DNA from 2 places in the Acidocella aluminiidurans genome. Region 1 is predicted to be linked to the other one. Evidence: riboswitches for the same ligand, from Rfam matches in the RefSeq annotation. Region 1 holds a riboswitch; the other holds the start of a gene.
The links. A riboswitch is a leader RNA that binds a small molecule or an ion and turns the genes downstream of it on or off. The one in region 1 is predicted to bind thiamine pyrophosphate.
Positions count from the first base shown of each region.

Region 2: it holds a riboswitch for thiamine pyrophosphate, as region 1 does, so the genes downstream of both, thiC (phosphomethylpyrimidine synthase ThiC) here and ACZ46S_RS15775 (ABC transporter substrate-binding protein) in region 1, are expected to answer to the same signal.

Region 1 covers NZ_AP031589.1:3,205,127-3,210,506, forward strand. Annotated here, with positions in the region: gene ACZ46S_RS15765 (OmpA family protein) at 1-83, shown strand, start outside; gene ACZ46S_RS15770 (OmpA family protein) at 276-1,361, shown strand; gene ACZ46S_RS15775 (ABC transporter substrate-binding protein) at 1,527-2,483, opposite strand; TPP riboswitch at 2,475-2,570, opposite strand; gene ACZ46S_RS15780 (cation diffusion facilitator family transporter) at 2,644-3,567, shown strand; gene ubiA (4-hydroxybenzoate octaprenyltransferase) at 3,766-4,665, opposite strand; gene ACZ46S_RS15790 (16S rRNA (uracil(1498)-N(3))-methyltransferase) at 4,685-5,380, shown strand, end outside.
Region 2 covers NZ_AP031589.1:3,384,293-3,389,672, forward strand. Annotated here, with positions in the region: gene malQ (4-alpha-glucanotransferase) at 1-25, opposite strand, end outside; gene thiC (phosphomethylpyrimidine synthase ThiC) at 125-1,945, opposite strand; TPP riboswitch at 1,986-2,106, opposite strand; gene ACZ46S_RS16705 (Lrp/AsnC family transcriptional regulator) at 2,148-2,585, opposite strand; gene putA (bifunctional proline dehydrogenase/L-glutamate gamma-semialdehyde dehydrogenase PutA) at 2,712-5,380, shown strand, end outside.

The DNA.
Region 1 (5,380 bases):
ATGGCGAAACCCACCTGCTGGTTCCGACCGGCCCGGGTGTGCGCGAGCCGCAGAACCGTCGCGTGGAAATCATCTTCCACTAATCTTCGCGCCAGCGTGGATGAGACCCCGGCAGGCAACTGCCGGGGTTTTTTATTGCCAAGCGCGTGAGGCGCGTTGCATTTTGGCTACAGAAAAGCGCCGCGTGCGCGCGCCCCCTTCGCAACCGGCCCATTTGCCTCCACATAGGCTCAAGTGCCGTTCTGGAATGGCGCCTGTCGGAAGGAAATCAGATCATGCAGTTTCGAGCCGCCTTATTCGCCGCGACAATGCTGGCCGTGCCGCTGGCGCTGGCCGGCCGGGCAGAGGCCCAGCCAGTGGCCGGCCCCTATGTCAGCCTGGGCGGCGGCCTGGATCTGAAGAGCGCCACCACCCAGAAGAACTATGTCGCCGGCGGCGTCAATCTCCCGGGCGACACCAAGGCGGTGTTAAAGAACGGCTTCGATGCCCGCGCCGCCATCGGCTACGGCTTCAATAATGGCTGGCGGGTCGAGCTGGAAGGCGACTATATCCGCAACGGGCTGGACAAGGTGAAGTCCGGCGGGCTCGCCGCCAAGGGCAGCGGGCATGAGAGCCAGTATGGCGGCTTCGTCAACGGCGTCTATGATTTCGATATCGGCCTGCCCTGGCTTTATCCTTATCTGGGGGCCGGCATCGGCTGGCAGGAAGCCCGCTACAGCGATGCCAACGCCGCCGGCTTCAACGTCAACCAGGCGCGCGGCTCCTTCGCCTATCAGGGCATTGTCGGCCTGTCCTTCCCGATCGCCCCGGTGATGGGCCTCTCCGCGACGGTGGAATATCGTTTCATCGGCCTGACCACGGCGCGCCGTTACGCGATCGACAATGCCGGCATCCCCGCCAGCTTCAAGCAGCAGGGCGAGTATAACAATCAGATCAATATCGGTCTGCGTTACGAATTCGCCCCGCCGGCGCCGCCGGCCCCGGCCCCGCAGCCGGCCGCGGCTCCGCAAGCGGCCCCGGCGCCCACCCCGGCCAAGACCTATCTGGTGTTCTTCGACTGGGATAAGTACAACCTGACGCCGCGCGCGACCCAGATCATCGCGCAGGCCGCGTCCGACTCCAAGACGCAGAACGTCACCACCCTGGAAGTCAACGGCTATACCGACACCTCGGGGACCGCGACCTACAACATGGGGCTGTCTGTGAAGCGCGCGAAGGCGGTTGCCGCTCAGCTCGTCGCCGACGGCGTGCCGGCCAACGAGATCGAGATGCATGGCTATGGCGAAACCCACCTGTTGGTTCCGACCGGCCCGGGTGTGCGCGAGCCGCAGAATCGTCGTGTGGAAATCATCTTCCACTAAGGAAAAAGAAAGACGTGGGGTGTTTTTGAAAAAACACCCCACACCCCCAAAAACTTTTATGACTTAGAGCATCTAGCTTTTAGCTTGATGCTCTAAGTTTTGTTTTAGCGAGCAATTTCATGTGTTTATTTTGACGCTGGCGTGTCAACCTAAACACATATTGCTCTAGGCTTCGATCTGCACGGCGTAGTCGCCCAAGGGCAGCTTCTTCTTGATGACGCCGTTGGCCAGTAGAAAATCCCGATAAGTGAGGTAGCGGGCGTCGTTCAGCTTCGCCGGATCCTTCGCGAAATAAGGCGGCATCGCGTTCCAGGAGGCGATGTCCAGCTTGTCATTCAGGCTCGGATTTTCCTTCAGGAATTGTTTCAGCATCCCGTCCGGATCGGCCTGCAACGCCGCCACGCCTTCCCTCAGCGCGCTCAGGAACGCCTTCAGCGCGGGGTTCTTCAACCCGCTTTCATTCGAGAGCAGCAACAGCTCGTCAGACGCCGGCACCCCGTAATCCTCCGGCAGGAAGATCACCGGGTCCAACCCGGCCTGCGCCAGCTGAATATCCTCGTAATTCCTGTAGGTGCCGATCACCGCATCCACGGACTTGCTCTGCAGCGCCTGCACCAGCTCGAAATTCACATTCACCAGCTGAATATCGGCCAGGCTCATGCCGACATGCTTGAGCATCGCGCCGATGATCACCGGCTCCACCCCCGCCACCGAATAGCCGACCTTGCGGCCCTTCAGATCCTGCAGCTTGGTGATGCCACTGCGCTTCAGCGCCGTCAGCGTGTTCAGCGGCTGGTCGATCAGCGTGCCGGTCCGGCGCACCGGCAGACCCTGATCGACCAGCAGATACAGCTCGGTCTGGTAGGTCAGCGCCGCATCGGCCTTGCCGGCGGCAACCAGGCGCGGCGGCAGATCCGGGTCGGTCGGCGCCACCAGCTTCACATCCAGCCCGGCCTTCGCGTAGGCGCCGCAATATTTCGCGGCGAAGAGCGGGGCGTGGTCGGGATTCACGAACCAGTCGAGAATCAGCGTGAACGGCGTCGCGGTCGCGGCGCGGGCCAGGGCCGGCGCGCACAGCGCGGCGCTGGCGGTTGAGAGGAATAGACGTCTATTGAGGCTCATTGGCGCTCTCCCTTCGCTGGCATGACCCAGGCAGGTTCTACGGGTATGATCTCAGCCCGCACGATGCGGACACCCCGGCGGGACGCTTCTCCCGCGTTTTGGGGCATGTCGTCAATCTTGCGGCTTGGGTTGGCCGGGGGCTTCGCGCTAAACCGCTCTCATGAGCACGACAGACCCGACCGACGCGACGCTGCGCAAGGCCGCCAGCGGGGCCAGCCTGGCTTTTGCCGTGGTGCTGGTGGTGGTGAAATTCGCCGCCTGGATCGCTACCGGCTCGATGTCCCTGCTTACCTCGGCGGTGGATGCGCTGGTGGATGTCGGCGCCAGCCTCGCCACATTTTATGGGGTGCGCTATGCCCAGCGCCCGGCGGATGCGGATCATCGCTACGGGCATGGCAAGGGAGAGGCCATCGCCGCCTTCACCCAGGCGATGCTGCTGGCCGGTGCTGCGATGGTGCTGGCCTTCCAGTCCATCGAACGGCTGGTGTTTCCGGAAAGGCTGGAAGCGCTGGATTTCGGCATCATGATCATCGCGCTGAGCCTGCTCGCCGCCATCGTGCTGGTGGTGATGCAGAGCTGGGTGGTGGGCCGCACCGGCTCCACCGCCATCGCCGCCGACCGCGCGCATTATCTCACCGATGTCGCGGTCAACGCCGCCGTGCTGGCGGCTTTGGCGCTCACCCATTTCACCGGCTGGACCCGCGCCGACCCAGCCTTCGCGCTGCTGATCGCGTTCTACATGATGTGGAATGCGCGCTTCGTGGCGAATGCGGCGCTGACCCAGCTGCTCGACCGGGAATTGACCGAGACGGACCGGATGATGATCCGCCGCACGGCATTAGGCTGCCGGGGGGTGGAGGATATCCATGATCTGCGCACCCGCCATGCCGGGGACCGGGTGTTCGTGGAGTTTCACCTGGAGGTGGAAGGGCGGCTCAGCGTGAATGAGGGCCATGCCATCGGCGATGCGGTGGAGCGCGCCGTGCGTCGGGCGCTGCCGGGCCGGGTGGAGGTGAGCGTGCATCTGGAGCCGGCGGGGATTGAGGATCACCGCTTGGACGATCAGGTGGAAGCAAAAGGATAGGTGCCAAAAGTTTTTTGGTGCCGCTTTTTTACAAAAAAGCGGCGAAAGACGTTCGGGCGTGTGCACCGGCGTTGCCAACGCCCAAAAACTTTTAGAGCATCAAGCTTTTAGCTTGATGCTCTAAATTTTGTTTTATCGAGCAATTTCATGTGTTTATTTTGACGCTGCGCGTCAACCTAAACACATATTGCTCTAGAACTAAATCCAGCCGATCAGAATCGCCGCCGCCACCGCCAGCCCCACCTCGCGGTTCAGCTTGAACAGCGCCAGGCACCGCCCCGGATTATCGATATCCAGCCGCACGATCTGCCACACCAGCAAGGCGCCGGGCACCACCATCAGCCAGTAGCCCCAAGGGTGCAGCGAAAAGCCGGACATCGCGATCAGCAGCATCAGAAAGGCCAGCCCGTAGAGAATGCACAGCGCCTCGCGGGTGCGCGTGCCGAACAGCCTTGCGGTGGATTTCACCCCGATCAGCGTATCATCCTCGCGGTCCTGATGCGCATAGATCGTGTCATAGCCGATGATCCAGAAAATCGCCCCGAGATAGAGAAACAGCACCGGCCAGGTGAGATGCCCCCTTGCCGCGGCGAAGCCCAACGGCGCGCCCCAGCCGAAGGTCAGCCCCAGAAAGGCCTGCGGCCACCAGGTGACGCGCTTGGCCAGCGGATACAGCACCACCAGCACCAAAGAGGCCACCCCCAGCAGCTTCGCGCTATTGTTCAGCGTCAGCAATATCGCCAGCCCGATGGCGCAGAGACCCGCCAGGAAGCTCAGCGCCTGCATCGGCGTCACCATACCGGAGGCGAGCGGACGGCCGCGCGTGCGCTCCACCATCGCATCCATCTTGCGGTCCCAGAGATCGTTCACCACGCAGCCCGCCCCGCGCATCACCACGCTGCCGATGCCGAACAGCACGGTGAACCACAGCCCCCACCAGAAATTTTTCGCAGTCAGGCAGATTGCCCACAGCCCGGGCAGAAATAGCAGCCAGGCGCCGATCGGCCGGTCCAGCCGCGCCAGCAGCACATAGGGAAGGTAACGCTCGGGCAGACGCGCCACCCAGCCGCCGCGCCTGATATCGGTAAATCCGCTCATATCTGCTATTCAGCCCGGCATGGCCGATACGTCAATTCGTCTGCATGTTCCCGATCTCCCCGGCGCCGGCGAGGGCTTTGCCGTCTCCGAGGGCCAGGCCCATTATCTCGCCAATGTCATGCGGCTGGGCGAGGGCGACACCATACGGGTTTTTAATGGCGAGGCGGGGGAATGGCGCGCCCGCATCGCGAAAATTTCACGCAAGGCGGCGACGCTGGAGCCCACCCAGCAGACCCGAGCGCCGGCGCCGGAGCCCGATGCCTGGCTCTGCTTCGCCCTGCTCAAGCGCCAGAAAACCGATCTGGTGGTGGAAAAAGCCACCGAGCTCGGCGTCTCCGCCATCCAGCCGATCATCACCGCCCGCACCAATGCCGACCATGTGAATCTCGAACGCCTGCGCGCCATCGCCACCGAGGCGGCGGAGCAATGCGAGCGCCTGCACGTGCCCGAAATCCGCGCGCCGCTGCCGGTGATGAAGCTGATGGCGGCCTGGCCGGCGGCGCGCCCGCTTTGCATCGCCGATGAGCGGCGCGACGCTGCCCTGCTCGGCCCGGCCTCTGGCCCCAGCGCCTTGATGGTGGGTCCGGAGGGGGGCTTTACCGATCAGGAGCTTGAAGCTATCGCGCGAACACCCATCATTACACGCGTGTCATTGGGCAGCCGCATCCTGCGGGCCGAGACCGCCGCCATCGCCGGGTTGGCGCTGCAGCTCGCA
Region 2 (5,380 bases), 180 kb from region 1:
TCCGGCGCAGCGCATAAAGCTGCAAGGCCAGCCCCCAAAGCCGCCCCTGCGTCTGGGCCAGGCCATATGCACGCCCCGGGGCGACGGCGAGGTCATACTGCTATCTGCTCCCGCCCAGCATTCATCAGCCTTTGTCTTTGTTTGGCACATAAAGCGCGCCGCCGGCCTCGGTGAAGGCGGCGCGCATCGCCTCCATCCCCTCCTGGCGCTGCGCCTCGGCGCGGATATCCTGGCTGATCTTCATCGAGCAGAATTTCGGCCCGCACATTGAGCAGAAATGCGCGCTCTTATGCGCCTCCTTCGGCAGCGTTTCGTCGTGAAAGGCTCGTGCCGTATCCGGATCAAGTCCGAGATTGAACTGATCCTCCCAGCGGAATTCGAAACGCGCCCGGGAAAGCGCGTCATCACGCAGCCGCGCCGCCGGATGTCCCTTCGCCAGGTCCGCCGCATGAGCCGCCAGCTTGTAGGTGATCACCCCAGTTTTCACATCTTCCCGGTTCGGCAGGCCGAGATGCTCTTTGGGGGTGACATAGCAGAGCATGGCGGTGCCGAACCAGCCGATCATCGCCGCCCCGATCGCCGAGGTGATATGATCATAGCCGGGCGCGATATCCGTGGTCAGCGGTCCCAGCGTATAGAATGGCGCCTCGCCGCAGGTGGCGAGTTGCTTATCCATATTGTCTTTAATCTTATGCATCGGCACATGGCCTGGGCCTTCCACCATCACCTGGCAGCCTTTCGCCCAGGCCCTGCGCGTCAGCTCGCCCAACGTCTCCAGCTCCGCAAACTGCGCAGCGTCATTCGCATCCGCGTTTGAGCCAGGGCGCAGCCCGTCACCCAGCGAGAACGACACATCGTAGCGGCGCATGATATCGCAAATTTCGTCGAAATGCTCGTAGAGAAAACTTTCCCGGTGATGCGCCAGGCACCATTGCGCCATGATCGAGCCGCCGCGTGAGACGATGCCGGTGACGCGCCGCGCCGTCAGCGGTATATGCGCCAGTCTTACCCCGGCATGGATGGTAAAATAATCCACCCCCTGCTCGGCCTGTTCGATCAGCGTATCGCGGTACAGCGCCCAATCCAGCTTCGCCGCATCTCCGCCTACTTTTTCAAGCGCCTGATAAAGCGGCACAGTGCCGATCGGCACCGGGGAATTCCGAAGGATCCAGCTGCGGATATTGTGAATATTCCGTCCGGTGGAGAGATCCATCACTGTATCCGCCCCCCAACGGATCGCCCAGACCAGCTTTTCCACCTCCGCAGCTTCATCGGAGGTTACCGCGGAATTGCCGATATTCGCATTGATCTTCACCAGGAAATTGCGGCCGATCACCATCGGTTCCAGCTCCGGATGGTTGATATTTGCCGGCAGAATGGCCCGCCCGGCGGCGATTTCCGCACACACGAATTCAGGCGTGACGAATTCCGGCAAGGAGGCGCCGAAGCTCTCACCATCCGCCAACCGCGCCTGCGCCTGCTCATGCGCGGCCGCCCGGCCGAGATTTTCCCGGTGCGCGGCATAGATCATCTCCTCGGTGATGATGCCGGCGCGGGCAAATTCATATTGCGTCACCAGTGCAGCCTCATCGCCCATTCGCACTTCATGCGCCGCCGGGCAGGGTGGCACGAGCGTCTCCGCGCTGGGGTAGCCATTATCCTCTGCTTTCACCGCACGCCCTACATAGGTGCGCAAGCCACGTTTGCTGAGCCAGGCATCACGCAATTTCGGCAATCCGTCCTCAAGCGAGATGGGCTCAGCCGGGTCGGTATAGGCGCCGGAAGTGTCATAAAGCTGCAGCGGCGCTTCATTCGCGCTGGGGTGCAGGGCGACCTCCCGGAACGGGACCGCGATTTCAGGATGTCCGGGCGCTGGTGAATAGATCTTGCGCGATCCGGTAATCGGCCCTGTGGTCACGCTGAGGGTCTTGGTCTCGATATCCACGGCTCGTCTCCCTTTGTAGCGGAACACGGGTCAATGGATTCACGAATTCATCCCCCGTCCCTCCGCCGATGTTAATCGGATCAGGTTCAAAGGGTCCGCGGCGGTGGGCAAAGCCCCTGGCCACATCTCAGCTCTCTCGCAGAGCCCCCCTCGGTGCGGGCAAGGGAGCACCCGCACGGCAAGGTTGTCAAGCCCGCCCGGCTCAGCGTTCCTTCACGGTTTCCATCGCCACGTAGGTGGAGCTGGAGGCGACGAAGGGCAGCGCCGAGATTGCTTCGCCCAGGACCTCGCGATAGCGCTGAATATCGGCGGTGCGAACTTTCAGCAGATAATCGAACGACCCCGCGATCATATGGCATTCCTCCACCTCGGGGATGCGCCGCACCGCCGCGTTGAACTGGCTCAGCGCCGCCTCGCGCGTGTCGGAGAGCTTGATCTCGGTGAAGGCGATATGGGTGAGGCCGAGCCGCGCACTGTCCAGCACCGCGCGAAACCCGGTGATCACCCCGCTCTCTTGCAGCTTTTTCAGCCGCGCCTGACAGGGGGTTTTGGAGAGGCCGACCTGCGCCGCAAGGGCGGTGACGCTCATCCGCCCATCGCGGGAGAGTAAAGCGAGGAGCTTGTGGTCGAATTCATCCAAATCGGCTATAGAAACTGACTTTTTCATAATTTTCACCTAAAAATACAAACAAAATAAGCCTTAAATCTGTTTTCTTTGGACATTATAAGGCAAATCGCCTTGGCAGCGCATGTTAAGCCATGCTTCATGATCCAAGCCCCGCTTTTCGCTGCTTTTGCACCGCCCATCGCCCCGCAAACCGCCTTGCGCCAGGCCATCACCGCTGGCTTTCGCCGCGCCGAGCCAGAGTGCATGGCGCCGTTGCTCGCGGCCGCCACGCTGGCGCCTGAAGATCGCGCCGCCATCGCGCAAACCGCCATCGCCCTGGTCACCCGCCTGCGGGCGCAGAAACCCGCCAGCTCGATGGCGGCTTTGATGCAGGATTACGCCCTCTCCAGCGAGGAGGGCATCGCGCTGATGTGCCTGGCCGAGGCGCTGCTGCGAATCCCCGACGCCCCAACGCGCGATGCGCTGATCCGCGACAAACTCGTCGGCGGCGATTGGGGCGCGCATCTGGGGGCTGAGAAAAGCCTGTTCGTTAACGCGGCGTCCTGGGGGCTGGCACTCACCGGCCGGCTGGTGGCCCCGCATACCGAGGCCAGCCTGGGGGCTGCCCTTACCCGCCTGGCGGGGCGCGCCGGCGAACCGCTGATCCGCGCCGCGATGGACCGCGCCATGCGTCATCTGGGGGCCGCCTTCGTCAGCGGCCAGACCATTCAGGAGGCGCTATCCCATGGCCGCCCGTTTGAGGCCAAAGGCTTTCGCTACAGCTACGACATGCTGGGCGAGGCGGCGCTGACGGCGCAGGATGCCGCACGCTATTTCGCCGAATATGAGGCCGCGATCCACGCCATCGGCCAGGACGCCGCGGGCAGGGGCGTCATTGCCGGGCCAGGCATCTCGATCAAGCTCTCGGCCCTGCATCCGCGCTATGGCCGCGCCCAGGCCGGGCGGGTGATGGCCGAGCTGCTGCCGCGGCTCCGCGCTCTGGCGTTGCTTTCGAAGCGCTACGATATCGGACTGAACATCGATGCCGAGGAAGCCGACCGGCTGGAGCTCTCGCTCGATCTGCTGGAGGCGCTGGCGCTGGATCCGGCGCTGGCGGGCTGGCAGGGGCTGGGCTTCGTCATTCAGGCCTATGGCAAGCGCTGCCCTTTCGTGATCGCCTGGCTGGTCGATCTGGCGCGGCGCGCCAAGCGCCGGCTGATGGTGCGGCTGGTCAAGGGCGCCTACTGGGATGCCGAGATCAAACGCGCCCAGCAGGACGGGCTGGCGGATTTCCCGGTCTATACGCGCAAGCTGCATACCGATGTCGCCTACATCGCCTGCGCGCGCGCGCTGCTCGCCGCCCCGGATGCGATCTTCCCGCAATTCGCCACGCATAATGCGCAGACGCTGGCGACCATCCACCGCCTCGCCGGGCCGGATTTCCATGACGGCCAATATGAATTCCAGTGCCTGCATGGCATGGGTGAGCCGCTTTACGAGCAGGTGGTGGGGGAGCGCCCGTGCCGCATCTATGCGCCGGTCGGCACGCATGAAACGCTGCTGGCCTATCTGGTGCGCCGGCTGCTGGAAAACGGCGCCAACTCCTCCTTCGTCAACCGCATCGCCGACCCGGCGGTGCCGGTCGCAGCCTTGGTGGCCGATCCGGCCGAGACGCTGGCCGCATCCCCGCTCCCTGGCGCGCCGCATGAGAAAATCGCAGCCCCTGGCGCGCTCTATCCTGATCGTCGCAATTCTTGCGGGCTTGATCTCAGCGATGAAATCACCCTCGCCCGCCTCTCCGCCGGCTTGCGGGAAAGTGCCGCCACGCGCTGGCACGCCGCCCCGGCGCAAGCGGGCAGCGCGCCGCGCCTGGTGCTGAACCCAGCTGATCTCGACGACATCGTCGGTGACGTCCGCGACGCCACCCCGGCGCAAATCCCCAAAGCCATGCGCGCCGCCGCCGCCGCAAACTGGCACGCTGAGCCCGTCGCCCTGCGCGCCGCCGCGTTGGAGCGTGCCGCCGATCTGCTGGAGGCGCGTTCGACCGACTTGTTGGGCCTGATCATCCGCGAGGCCGGCAAAACCATGCCCAACGCCATCGCCGAAATCCGCGAGGCGGTGGATTTCCTGCGCTATTACGCCCTGCAGGCACGCGCCACCCTGCAAGACGGCCAGGCCCCGCTCGGCCCGGTGGTGTGCATCAGTCCCTGGAATTTCCCGCTGGCCATCTTCACGGGCCAGATCGCGGCCGCGCTCGCGGCGGGCAACGCCGTGCTGGCCAAACCGGCCGAGGAAACGCCGCTGATCGCCGCACAGGCGGTGGCGATTCTGCACGAAGCCGGCATTCCGCCCGAGGCCTTGCAGCTTCTCCCGGGCGATGGCGCCATCGGCGCTGGCCTGGTCGCCGCGCCCGAGACGGCGGCGGTGATGTTCACCGGCTCCACCGAGGTCGCCCGGCTGATCCAGGCGCAACTCGCCGGACGCCTCACCGCGACCGGCCAGACCATCCCGCTGATCGCCGAAACCGGTGGCCAGAACGCGATGATCGTTGATTCCACCGCTTTGCCCGAGCAGGTGGTGGCGGACGTGCTGCTCTCCGCCTTCGACAGCGCCGGCCAGCGCTGCTCGGCGCTGCGGGTGCTGTGCCTGCAGGAAGAGGCGGCGGATCGCATCCTCAGCATGCTGAAAGGCGCGATGGCGGAGCTGCGCCTCGGGCGGCCGGACGCGCTGGCGGTGGATATCGGCCCGGTCATCTCGGCCGAGGCGAAAACCGGCATCGAAGCCCATATCGCAGCGCTACGAAAATCCGGCGCGCCAATTACCCGCCT